Regions from separate parts of the Streptomyces sp. T12 genome, predicted to be linked through region 2. Evidence: predicted binding sites of a transcription regulator. Region 2 holds the regulator's gene; each other region holds the start of a gene.
What was found. Region 2 encodes HrcA, which represses chaperone genes, less so after heat shock. Its sites were predicted from a motif close to TTNGCACTCNGNNNNNCNGAGTGCNAA; they were not measured.

Region 1: groL (chaperonin GroEL) is a predicted target of HrcA. The motif match lies at 1,638-1,664, and genes of this name have one in related genera.
Region 3: groES (co-chaperone GroES) is a predicted target of HrcA. The motif match lies at 2,800-2,826, and genes of this name have one in related genera.

Annotation. Positions count from the first base shown of each region.
Region 1 is NZ_CP117866.1:4,804,961-4,809,148, reverse strand. It holds gene thrC (threonine synthase) at 1-382, shown strand, start outside; gene PBV52_RS21420 (MoaD/ThiS family protein) at 505-780, shown strand; gene PBV52_RS21415 (cold-shock protein) at 1,223-1,429, shown strand; gene groL (chaperonin GroEL) at 1,792-3,414, shown strand; gene PBV52_RS21405 (NADH:flavin oxidoreductase) at 3,673-4,188, shown strand, end outside.
Region 2 is NZ_CP117866.1:3,357,995-3,362,182, forward strand. It holds gene PBV52_RS14970 (nitronate monooxygenase) at 1-81, opposite strand, end outside; gene dnaJ (molecular chaperone DnaJ) at 204-1,343, opposite strand; gene hrcA (heat-inducible transcriptional repressor HrcA) at 1,344-2,360, opposite strand; gene PBV52_RS14985 (MBL fold metallo-hydrolase) at 2,523-3,257, shown strand; gene PBV52_RS14990 (DUF3097 domain-containing protein) at 3,301-4,116, shown strand; gene PBV52_RS14995 (Uma2 family endonuclease) at 4,094-4,188, opposite strand, start outside.
Region 3 is NZ_CP117866.1:6,498,983-6,503,170, forward strand. It holds gene PBV52_RS29495 (methyltransferase domain-containing protein) at 1-629, opposite strand, end outside; gene PBV52_RS29500 (polysaccharide deacetylase family protein) at 720-1,793, shown strand; gene PBV52_RS29505 (polysaccharide deacetylase family protein) at 1,790-2,713, shown strand; gene groES (co-chaperone GroES) at 2,973-3,281, shown strand; gene groL (chaperonin GroEL) at 3,402-4,188, shown strand, end outside.

The DNA.
Region 1 (4,188 bases), 1.4 Mb from region 2:
GGCGGGGCACGACGTGGTCCGCCCGCAGAAGCCGAACACGATCGCCAAGTCGCTGGCGATCGGCAACCCGGCGGATGGTCCTTACGTCCTGGACATCGCTCGCCGTACCGGCGGTGCGGTGGAGGACGTGACGGACGAGCAGGTCGTGGACGCGATCAAGGTCCTTGCCCGGACCGAGGGCATCTTCGCGGAGACCGCCGGCGGTGTGACCGTGGGTGTGGCGCGCAAGCTGATCGAGAACGGTGTCCTCGACCCGACGAAGACGACGGTCGTTCTCAACACCGGTGATGGTCTCAAGACGCTGGATGCGGTGGCCGGTACGGGGCTGACTGCGACCATTCGGCCCAGCCTCGACTCGTTCCGCGAGGCGGGTCTCGTCTAGGGGCCTGTCCCATAGATTTTCGTCTGCGGGCCGTGGGGGGCTGGTCGTGCCCACGCGGCGGTAGTCGCAAATTCCACACAGCCCCGCGCCCCTAGGGGCGACTACCTGACCGGAGGTCATACGTGAGCGTCAACGTCCGCATCCCCACCATCCTGCGTACCTACACGGGTGGCCAGGCCGAAGTGAGCGCCGAGGGCGGCACCCTCGCCGAGGTCATCGCCGACCTGGAGAAGAACCACACCGGGATCGCCGCCCGGGTTCTCGACGACCAGGGCAAGCTGCGCCGGTTCGTCAACGTGTACGTCAATGACGACGACGTCCGTTTCGAGCAGGGGCTGGAGACGGCGACGCCGGACGGCGCGGGTGTCTCCATCATTCCGGCGGTCGCCGGAGGCTGACCGAATGACCGATCATTACCATCGGTAACCCCGGTCACCGAGAGTTCATCGAATTGCCCCCTCCGTGAGAGAAGCGGAGGGGGCAATTCTGTGTGGTTGAGCGAGGTACAGTTGGGGAACATGCCGCCGATTCACGGGTCGGTGGCCCTTGATTTCTGCCGCCCGCCCGACAAGAAGTAGCCAAAGTGTGCGGGTTTTTTGCGGCTTTTGTTCCGTTTATCAGGTCCGACTTGACCTGAAGTCAGGGGAATTGTCCCCACATTCCCGACCGGCTGTGCCCGGATTTCTCGTCCGATTGACCTGTTGCAGACGGCAGTTGGGCAGATACATTCAGCCGCGGTCGACGCGTTCCGGCGCACGCCCCCGACCGATGGGGGGTGAGGTCTGACCCGGATCCGCGAAGTGTGGATCTGTGCAAGGGCCAGTAATAGGGGAGTTAGGCATGGCTCAGGGCACCGTCAAGTGGTTCAACGCGGAGAAGGGGTACGGCTTCATCGCGGTCGACGGTGGTGCGGATGTTTTCGTCCACTACAGCGCGATCCAGATGGACGGGTACCGCACCCTGGAAGAGGGCCAGCGAGTCGATTTCGAGATCTCGCAGGGTCAGAAGGGGCCGCAGGCGGACATGGTCCGGCTCGCGACCAGCTGAAGCACGCGTCGACTTAAAGCAGCGACGTTCTTCTTCGAAGGGCCCGCACCTCCCGGGGTGCGGGCCCTTCGCCGTGCCCGCGCCCGCACGTGGCCTGCATGTGGCCTGCCCGGACCCCTGCCCGAGCCTTGTTCGCGCATCGCGGAGCGCCCCGCCCGATCCCCGAGAGCCGCTTGCACTCGCAGGGGGCGAGTGCTAATCATTGGCGTTAGCACTCTGAAGGTGAGAGTGACAATGAAGGACCGGGTCGGTGAGGCCCGCAAGCCAGGTGGGGCAAGGAACCACGAGGCATGCGAGCCGTCCGTCGCGGGCGCGGGCGCGGTCCGAAGGAATCACCCCCAGTCCTGGAGGGACCACTTCACATGGCCAAGATCATCGCGTTCGACGAGGAGGCGCGGCGCGGCCTCGAGCGCGGCATGAACCAGCTCGCGGACGCCGTCAAGGTGACGCTCGGCCCCAAGGGTCGCAACGTCGTCCTCGAGAAGAAGTGGGGCGCCCCCACGATCACCAACGATGGTGTCTCCATCGCCAAGGAGATCGAGCTCGAGGACCCGTACGAGAAGATCGGCGCCGAGCTGGTCAAGGAAGTCGCCAAGAAGACGGACGACGTCGCCGGTGACGGTACGACCACCGCGACCGTTCTCGCCCAGGCCCTGGTCAAGGAAGGCCTGCGCAACGTAGCCGCCGGCGCCAACCCGATGGCCCTCAAGCGCGGTATCGAGAAGGCCGTCGAGGCCGTCTCCGCCGCCCTGCTGGAGCAGGCGAAGGATGTCGAGACCAAGGAGCAGATCGCTTCGACGGCCTCCATCTCCGCCGCCGACACCCAGATCGGCGAGCTCATCGCCGAGGCGATGGACAAGGTCGGCAAGGAAGGCGTCATCACCGTCGAGGAGTCCCAGACCTTCGGTCTGGAGCTGGAGCTCACCGAGGGTATGCGCTTCGACAAGGGCTACATCTCGGCGTACTTCGCCACCGACATGGAGCGTATGGAGGCGTCGCTCGACGACCCGTACATCCTGATCGCCAACTCCAAGATCGGCTCGGTCAAGGACCTGCTGCCGCTCCTGGAGAAGGTCATGCAGTCGGGCAAGCCGCTGCTGATCATCGCCGAGGACGTCGAGGGCGAGGCCCTGTCGACCCTGGTCGTCAACAAGATCCGCGGCACCTTCAAGTCCGTCGCCGTCAAGGCCCCGGGCTTCGGTGACCGCCGCAAGGCGATGCTGAACGACATCGCCATCCTCACCGGTGGCGAGGTCATCTCCGAGGAGGTCGGTCTCAAGCTCGAGAACACCTCCCTGGACCTCCTGGGCAAGGCCCGCAAGGTCGTCATCACCAAGGACGAGACCACCATCGTCGACGGTGCCGGCTCCTCGGACCAGGTCGCGGGCCGCGTGAACCAGATCCGTGCCGAGATCGAGAACAGCGACTCGGACTACGACCGCGAGAAGCTGCAGGAGCGCCTGGCGAAGCTCGCCGGCGGTGTCGCGGTCATCAAGGCCGGCGCTGCCACCGAGGTGGAGCTCAAGGAGCGCAAGCACCGCATCGAGGACGCCGTGCGCAACGCGAAGGCGGCCGTCGAGGAGGGCATCGTCGCCGGTGGTGGCGTGGCGCTCATCCAGGCGTCCTCCGTCTTCGAGAAGCTGGACCTCGAAGGTGACGAGGCGACCGGCGCCAACGCCGTGAAGCTCGCGCTGGAGGCCCCGCTGAAGCAGATCGCCGTCAACGGTGGTCTCGAGGGCGGCGTCGTCGTGGAGAAGGTCCGCAACCTCCAGGTCGGCCACGGCCTGAACGCCGCGACCGGTGAGTACGTCGACATGATCGCCGAGGGCATCATCGACCCGGCGAAGGTGACCCGCTCTGCCCTGCAGAACGCCGCCTCCATCGCCGCGCTCTTCCTCACCACCGAGGCCGTCATCGCCGACAAGCCGGAGAAGAACGCCGCGCCCGCCGGTGGCGGCATGCCGGGCGGTGACATGGACTTCTGAGTCTTTCGCAAGAAGGCTCGGACCCGGTCCGTCAGTACCGAGGGCGGCACTCCCTGTTCCGACAGGGGGTGCCGCCCTCGGGCGTTTTCCATGGCAGTTCCCCGCGCCCCTTTGAGGCGCTGCGCGTGGCCGGGGTCACAGCTGTCCCCGGCGTGATGCGGAATGTGCGGTAGCGCATAGGTGGTTTCTTCAGTAGGTGCAACAATGCGCGCGCACATACCAGCTGGTTAACAGAGTCACTCCCGAGGAGCCTTCCCCGTGACCGTCACCACCGCCTCCGCCTCCCGTGCGGCCCAGATCCTGTCCCGGCCGACCACGATCAACGGCCTGACCGTCCCCAACCGCATCGCGATGGCGCCGATGACGCGCATGTTCTCCCCGGGCGGCATCCCCGGCGAGGACGTCGTGTCGTACTACGCGCGCCGCGCCGCCGCCGGCGTCGGCCTGATCGTCACCGAGGGCACGTACGTCGGGCACGACTCGGCCGGAGAGAGCGATCGCGTCCCGCGCTTCCACGGCGAGGAGCAGCTGGCGGGTTGGGCCGAGGTCGCCGAGGCGGTGCACGCGGGCGGCGGCACGATCGTGCCGCAGCTCTGGCACATCGGCATGGTCCGCAAGCCGGGCAGGCCGCCCTACGCCGACGCCCCGGCGGTCGGCCCCTCCGGTCTGCGCATCGGCGCCGAGGAGGCCACCGGCAAGGCGATGACCCAGAGCGACCTGGACGACGTCATCGGCGCGTTCGCCCAGGCCGCCGCGGACGCCGAGCGCATCGGC
Region 2 (4,188 bases):
GAGCTGCGGCACGGAGACGCCGCCTGCCATGGGGGCCTGCACGATCGGAAGCGGGAAAAGATCGGTCAGTGCGGAGGACATGACGGCATGTTGTCACGTCCTCCGAACAAGTCCGAATCGACCCTTCCCCTTGGCATAGGCCAACACATTCCCAAGGGGGTCAGCGCTCTTTGAACGCGTCTTTCGACCGCGAGACCCGCAGCTCACGTCCGGCCGTTGAACGCATCCTTCAACCGCGAGAACAACCCCTGCTGCCCCGGCTGGAACTGCCCCTGCGGGCGCTCCTCGCCCCGTAGCTTGGCCAGCTCGCGCAGCAGGCGTTCCTGCTCGGGGTCCAGCTTGGTCGGTGTCGTGACCTCGACGTGCACGATGAGGTCGCCGCGGCCGCCGCCACGCAGGTGTGTGACACCCCGGCCGTGCAGCGGGATCGACTGGCCGGACTGGGTGCCGGGCCGGATGTCGACCTCCTCGAGGCCGTCCAGCGTCTCCAGCGGCACCTTCGTGCCGAGGGCCGCCGCGGTCATCGGGATCGTCACCGTGCAGTGCAGGTCGTCGCCGCGCCGCTGGAAGGTCGGGTGCGGGAGTTCGTGGATCTCGACGTAGAGATCACCGGCGGGACCGCCGCCCGGCCCGACCTCGCCCTCACCGGCGAGCTGGATCCGCGTGCCGTTGTCGACACCGGCCGGGATCTTGACGGTCAGGGTCCGGCGGGACCGTACGCGCCCGTCGCCCGCGCACTCCGGGCACGGCGTCGGGACGACGGTGCCGAAGCCCTGGCACTGCGGGCAGGGACGGGACGTCATGACCTGGCCCAGGAAGGACCGCGTCACCTGCGACACCTCACCGCGGCCGCGGCACATGTCACACGTCTGGGCGGAGGTGCCGGGGGCAGCCCCCTCACCGTTACAGGTGTTGCAGACGACGGCCGTGTCGACCTGGATGTCCTTCGTCGTACCGAAGGCCGCCTCGTCGAGTTCGATCTCGAGGCGGATCATCGCGTCCTGGCCCCGGCGCGTGCGCGAGCGCGGCCCGCGCTGCGACGCCGTACCGAAGAACGCGTCCATGATGTCTGAGAAGTTCCCGAAGCCGCCCGCGCCGAAGCCGCCGGCCCCCGCGCCGCCCGCCTGGGACAGCGGGTCGCCGCCGAGGTCGTAGACCTGCTTCTTCTGCGGGTCCGACAGCACCTCGTAAGCGGCGTTGATCTCCTTGAACCGCTCCTGGGTCTTCGGATCCGGATTGACGTCCGGGTGCAGCTCGCGCGCGAGCCGCCGGAAGGCCTTCTTGATCTCTTCCTGCGACGCGTCGCGACGCACGCCGAGAACGGCGTAGTAGTCCGTGGCCACTTACGACTCCGCCAGGATCTGTCCGACGTACCGTGCCACTGCGCGTACCGCTCCCATCGTTCCCGGGTAATCCATGCGGGTCGGTCCGACCACGCCGAGCTTGGCGACTGCCTCGCCGCCCGAACCGTAGCCGACCGACACGACAGACGTGGAGTTGAGTCCCTCATAGGCGTTCTCGTGCCCGATGCGCACGGTCATGCCCGAATCCCCCGCCTCGCCAAGGAGTTTGAGGAGGACGACGTGCTCCTCCAGGGCCTCCAGGACGGGCCGGATGGTGAGGGGGAAGTCATGCCCGAAGCGGGTGAGATTGGCGGTGCCGCCGATCATCAGCCGCTCTTCGTTCTCCTCGACGAGCGTCTCCAGGAGGGTGGAGAGCACCGCCGAGACAGTGCCGCGGTCCTCCATGTCGAAGGCCTCGGGAAGGTCCTCGACGAGCGTCGGCACATCGGTGAAGCGCCGGCCCGCGACCCGGCTGTTGAGCCGCGCGCGTAGATCCGCGAGCGAACTCTCGCCGAAGGGCGCCGGGCAGTCGATCATCCGCTGCTCGACCCGCCCGGTGTCCGTGATCAGCACGAGCATCACGCGCGCGGGCGCGAGCGAGAGCAGCTCGACGTGCCGGACGGTGGACCGGGTCAGCGACGGGTACTGCACGACGGCGACCTGCCGGGTGAGCTGCGCGAGCAGCCGTACGGTGCGCGCCACGACGTCGTCGAGGTCTACGGCACCCTCGAGGAAGTTCTGGATCGCGCGCCGCTCCGGCGGGCTCATCGGCTTGACGCCGGCGAGCTTGTCGACGAACAGCCGGTAGCCCTTGTCGGTCGGGATCCGCCCGGCGCTGGTGTGCGGCTGGGCGATGAAGCCCTCGTCCTCCAGGGCCGCCATGTCGTTGCGCACGGTCGCCGGGGAGACGCCGAGGTTGTGCCGCTCGGTGAGCGCCTTGGAGCCCACCGGCTCCTCGGTCCCGACATAGTCCTGGACGATGGCGCGCAACACCTGAAGCCTGCGTTCACTCAGCATCTCGCGCACACCTCCAGTTTCGTCCCCTTGGCGCCTTGCCTGGCACTCTGTCCGCCCGAGTGCCAGCCGTCCCCGGCCCAGTGTACGGCGGTGGGGTACGCCCCGGGCAAGGCCGGTCAGCACCACCGTGCCCGACGGTGGTGTGTTGGTTAGCGTCGCCCTATGACGGTGACTTGGGAAGAGCTGGGGTGGGAGCGGCTGGCGGCCGGGGTGGGACGGTGCCGGCTTCCGGGCTGGGACTGCACGGCGGGGCTGGTCGTCGGGGAGGGCGGCGCGCTGATCGTCGACGCCGGGTCGAGCCTCGCGGAAGGCGTGCGCCTGCGTACGCAGGCACAGTGGCTCGCGGGTCACCGTGTGACTCATCTCGCTCTGACGCATCCCCACTTCGATCATGTCTTCGGAGCGGCGGCGTTCGCGGGCGCGCAGGTGTACGGGGCGGTGGGCATGGACACGGTGTTCGCGCACGAGCGGGCGGAACTGCGCGCGGACGCCGTACGCAACGGCCTGGACCAGGACGCGGCGGACGAGGCGATCGACGCCCTGGTCCGCCCGCACCACCAGGTGAGCGGCGAGTGGACCCTCGACCTGGACGGCGGCCGCCAGGTCCTCCTGGCGAACGTGGGCCCGGCCCACACGGCCCACGACCTGGTCGTGCTCGTGCCGGGCGCTCCCGGCTCTCCCGAGGTGGTCTTCTGCGGCGACCTGGTGGAGGAGTCCGGCGAACCCCAGGCCGGCCCCGACGCCGTACCGTCGCACTGGCCGGCGGCCCTGGACCGGCTGCTGGACCTGGGCGGCGAGGACGCGCTGTACGTGCCCGGTCACGGAGCGGTGGTGGACGCGGAGTTCGTGCGCCGCCAGCGCGACGCCTTGGCCGCCCGTTTCGGCGTGTCGCGGTGATTTCGCGGGACGCGCGTGCCGCGCTTCTCCTATCGTCATCCGAATGCGCCAGTACTCCCCGGACCTGACCCCGCCCTGGAAGAAGCCCAAGCCCGTCCCCGAGGTACCGGCGGACCCGGGTCTGGTGGTGGAGGAGCCGGGCACGGGCTTCTGCGGCGCGGTGATCCGCTGCGAGGCGGGCACGGTGACGCTGGAGGACCGCTTCGGCAAGCACAGGGTGTTCCCGCTGGAACCGCGGGGGTTCCTGCTGGAGGGCAAGGTGGTGACCCTCGTCCGGCCGTCGTCCTCCGCTCCGGTACGTCCCACCCGTACGGCATCCGGTTCGGTCGCCGTTCCGCAGGCACGCGCGCGCGTGGCCCGCGCCGGCCGTATCTATGTCGAGGGCCGGCACGACGCCGAGCTGGTCGAGAAGGTGTGGGGCGACGACCTGCGCATCGAGGGCGTGGTGGTGGAGTACCTGGAGGGCGTCGACGACCTGCCGTCGATCGTCGCGGACTTCGCGCCCGGGCCGGACGCGCGGCTGGGTGTACTGGTGGACCACTTGGTGCCGGGCAGCAAGGAGTGGCGCATCGCGGAGGCGGTGACCAGCGAGCACGCGCTCGTGGTGGGCCACCCGTACATCGACATCTGGGAGGCGGTGAAGCCGTCGTCCCTGGGGATCGCGGAGTGGCCGCGGGTGCCGCGCGGGCAGGACTGGAAGACGGGGGTGTGCCGGGCGCTGGGGTGGCCGTCGGAGAACACCGGGGCGGTGTGGCAGGCGATTCTGGGGCGGGTGGGGTCTTACAAGGACCTGGAGCCGGAGTTGTTGGGGAGGGTGGAGGAGCTGATCGACTTCGTTACGGGTGGCGGTGGGGCTTGACGTTGGGGTAGGTACCGAACTCGCTGGTGTCCAGTTCGAGCTCTAGATCCTCCAGCGGCAGCGGCGCCCCGA
Region 3 (4,188 bases), 3.1 Mb from region 2:
CCGGGCGCGATCTTCAGCGCGGCGTGGGGAGCCTTGCGGGCGGCATCGAGGGCCCAGGACAGCGGGGGCGAGTACGCCTCGGGGTCGAAGATCCTCCCGCGACCGCCCCGGCGGGCGGGGTCGACGAACACGGCGTCGTAGCCGTTCGTGTCCACCTCGGTGACGTCGGCCTCCCGTACCTCGATGAGGTCGGCAAGGCCGAGACCCTCCGCATTCGCCCGGGCCACCGCCACCGTCACCGGATCCCGGTCCACCGCCAGCACCCGGATCCCGGCCCGGGCCAGCGCGATCGCGTCGCCCCCGATCCCGCAGCACAGGTCGGCGACCGACCCGACCTCGAGTTCCTTCATCCGCCCGGCCCGGTACGACGCGACACTCGCCCGCGTCGACTGCTCGACCCCGTTCGGCGTGAAGAACATCCGCCCCGCGTCCGCCGCCCCGAACTTCGCCACCGCCCGCTGACGCAGCCGTGCCTGTCCGAGCGCCGCCGACACCAGCTCGGCGGGGTGCTCGCGGCGCAGCCGGGTGGCGACGGCGAGTTCGTCGGCGGGGTCGGTGTCGCGTACGGCGTCGAGGAGGGCGCGGCCCGCGGGGGTGAGGAGGCGGGAGAAGGAGGCGAGGTCGTTCACCGGGTCATTGTCGGCCAGTCGGTGGATGGTCCGCTTCCGGCGGCGGTGTCGGCCGATCTTCGGGGCGGGTGCCTGCGAGGATCCGGCTCCATGCGAGTAGTACGACAAAATGACAAAAGTCGCCGCAATGGGGTAGCCGCGGGGCGCGGTCATCGGGCAGCCGGGCGGGTCGGGCGGGCAGTCGGGCGTTCGCGGATCCGCGGCGGAATCGCCGCGCTCACCGTCGCCGCCATCGCCTCGGGGTGTGCGCAGGGTGGCGGAGGCGGGGGCGGACAGGGCGGCGGAGGCGGACATGAGGCCGTACGCCCCACGCCGAGCCGGCAGCCCCTCAAGGCCCCGCCCCCGGGCGGAACCTCGGACGCGCCTGCCGAAGACCCGCACGCCAGGCACCCGCAGGGCAAGGACCCGCAAGCCAAGAAGTTCCGGTCCGCCCAGGCCGCCCGCGCCGCCCGGGTCGCCGCCGCGAGGCGCTGGCGCCTGGCGCGAGTCCCGCTCACGCCCCCGCCGCCACCCGCCAGGAAGCCGGAGATCACCACCCGCGACGGCTTCGAGGTCGACGGGCACGAGGAACTCGGCCTTCCGCCGGTCTTCACGACCGTCCCCACCAAGCAGAGGGTCGTCTTCCTCACCATCGACGACGGCGCCGAGAAGGACCCGGCGTTCCTGCGGATGATGAGTGAGCTGCAGGTGCCGTACACCGCCTTCCTCAGCGACTACCTGATCAAGGAGGACTACGGCTACTTCAAACGGATGCAGCGCGGCGGCGTGGTCCTGAACAACCACACCCTCCACCACCCCTACCTCCCGGCCCTCTCCTACTACCGCCAGAGGCATGAGATCTGCGGCATGCAGGAGGTGATCGAGAGGCGCTACGGCAAGCGCCCGCTGCTCTTCCGCCCGCCCTTCGGCAACTACAACAGGAACAGCCTGCGCGCCGCGAAGTCCTGCGGCATCGAGTACGTCCCCCTGTGGAACGAGGAGGTCTTCGTCGACCGCTGGGACTACCGCGAGTGGGACCGGAAGATCCGCCCGGGTGACATCGTCCTCAGTCACTTCCGGGGCAGGGACGACTGGAAGGGCACAATGCCCGACATGATCCGCCGATTCCTGAACAAAGTGACGGCCGAGGGGTACGCGGTGGCCCGGCTGGAGGACTACCTGTGAGGCCGGCGCCGGCACCGATGCCGGCGCCCGAGCCGGGGCTTCTCACAGCCGTACGTGCTCTGTCGGCCGTACGTGGTCTGTCGGCCGTACGTGCTCTGGCAGCTGTCGTCCTGGCGTCCGTCGTGCTCGCCGGTTGCGCCCAGCCGTCCGGGTCGGTCGAGCCCGGCGGAGGTCCCGGCGGGAGGGTGGTGCAAGGGGCGCGGTCGGCGAAAGGCCCGACGCCCTCGGCACAGCCGTACCGCCGATGGGGGCTCACCGCCCCGTTGCCCGCGCCCCCGTCCCCGCCCGCCCAGCGGCAGGTGTCGCCCGGGGGTGATCGGCCGTCCGGGGGCGATCTGCTGCCCGTCGTCGACCGCATCCTCACCCGCGACCAGGTCGTGTTCCTCACCTACGACGACGGCGCCGAGAAGGACCCCCGCTTCGTCGACATGGTCCGTGAGCTACGGCTGCCCGTCAGCATGTTCCTCACGGACAGCGTGGTCGGCCCGGGCTACGGCCACTTCGCCCGCCTGCGGTCGGTGGGTGCGTCGATGCAGAACCACACCCTGGACCACGCCGCCCTGCGCGGTCTGCCGTACGCCGGCCAGCGCGCCGAGATCTGCGGCCAGCAGAACAAACTCCGGGCCCGCTTCGGCATCCGGCCCCGGCTCTTCCGGCCCCCCTACGGCACGTACGACACCACCACGCTCCGCGCTGCAGCCGACTGCGGCGTGACGGCGGTGGTGCTGTGGCGGGCGGCGATGGAGGGCGACGGCGAGCTGACGTATGCGAAGGGGCCCCGCCGGCTGCGCGCCGGCGACATCGTCTCCGTCCCTTCGGGTGAACCGACCGGTCTGAGCCTGAGGGAGCGGACGACGAGGCTGCTGCGGGGGATCCAGGGGAGGGGGCTGACGGTGGGCCGTTTGGAGGACTACGTCTGACGGAACTTCCGGCGCCGGTTCGCATATCTCGGCCCGCTCACGGCAACGCCACGTGACCAGGAACGCGGCTCAGTCAGCGCAGCGAATTAGCAGTCCGCTTGACCGAGTGCTAATCGCGGTCATAGTCTCGGCTCTGGCACTCCCCACTGGAGAGTGCCAACTACGCGACGGGCAGGTCCGGCACCCGCGACGACGGATCCACCTGGTCGCCACCTCAGACAGTTAACCCCGTGAGATCTCCGAAGGGGGAGGTCGGATCGTGACGACCACCAGCTCCAAGGTTGCCATCAAGCCGCTTGAGGACCGCATCGTGGTCCAGCCGCTCGACGCGGAGCAGACCACCGCCTCTGGCCTGGTCATCCCGGACACCGCCAAGGAGAAGCCCCAGGAGGGCGTCGTCCTGGCCGTGGGCCCGGGCCGCTTCGAGAACGGCGAGCGCCTGCCGCTCGACGTCAAGACCGGCGACATCGTGCTGTACAGCAAGTACGGCGGCACCGAGGTGAAGTACAACGGCGAGGAGTACCTCGTCCTCTCGGCTCGCGACGTGCTCGCGATCATCGAGAAGTAGTTCACTCCGAAGCACATTTTGCTTCCAGCTGCGCCCCTGGCCCCCGCGACCACTTAAAGAAGCCGGGCGCCCGGGGCGCAGTGCCTTTTTCACCCACATTCCGAGAGGGCTCCCGCTGTCATGGCGAAGATCCTGAAGTTCGACGAGGACGCCCGTCGCGCCCTCGAGCGCGGCGTCAACAAGCTGGCCGACACGGTCAAGGTGACGATCGGCCCCAAGGGCCGCAACGTCGTCATCGACAAGAAGTTCGGCGCGCCCACCATCACCAACGACGGCGTCACCATCGCCCGTGAGGTCGAGGTCGAGGACCCGTACGAGAACCTCGGCGCCCAGCTGGTGAAGGAGGTGGCGACCAAGACCAACGACATCGCGGGCGACGGTACGACCACCGCCACCGTGCTCGCCCAGGCGCTGGTGCGCGAGGGCCTGAAGAACGTGGCCGCGGGCGCCTCCCCGGCCGTCCTCAAGAAGGGCATCGACGCCGCGGTCAAGGCCGTGTCGGAGGACCTGCTCGCCTCGGCCCGCCCGATCGACGAGAAGTCCGACATCGCCGCCGTGGCCGGCCTGTCCGCCCAGGACAGCCAGGTCGGCGAGCTCATCGCCGAGGCGATGGACAAGGTCGGCAAGGACGGTGTCATCACCGTCGAGGAGTCCAACACCTTCGGTCTGGAGCTGGACTTCACCGAGGGCATGGCCTTCGACAAGGGCTACCTGTCGCCGTACTTCGTGACGGACCAGGAGCGCATGGAGGCCGTCCTCGAGGACCCGTACATCCTCATCAACCAGGGCAAGATCTCCTCCATCCAGGACCTGCTGCCGCTCCTTGAGAAGGTCATCCAGTCGGGTGCCTCCAAGCCGCTGCTGATCATCGCCGAGGACGTCGAGGGCGAGGCCCTGTCGACCCTGG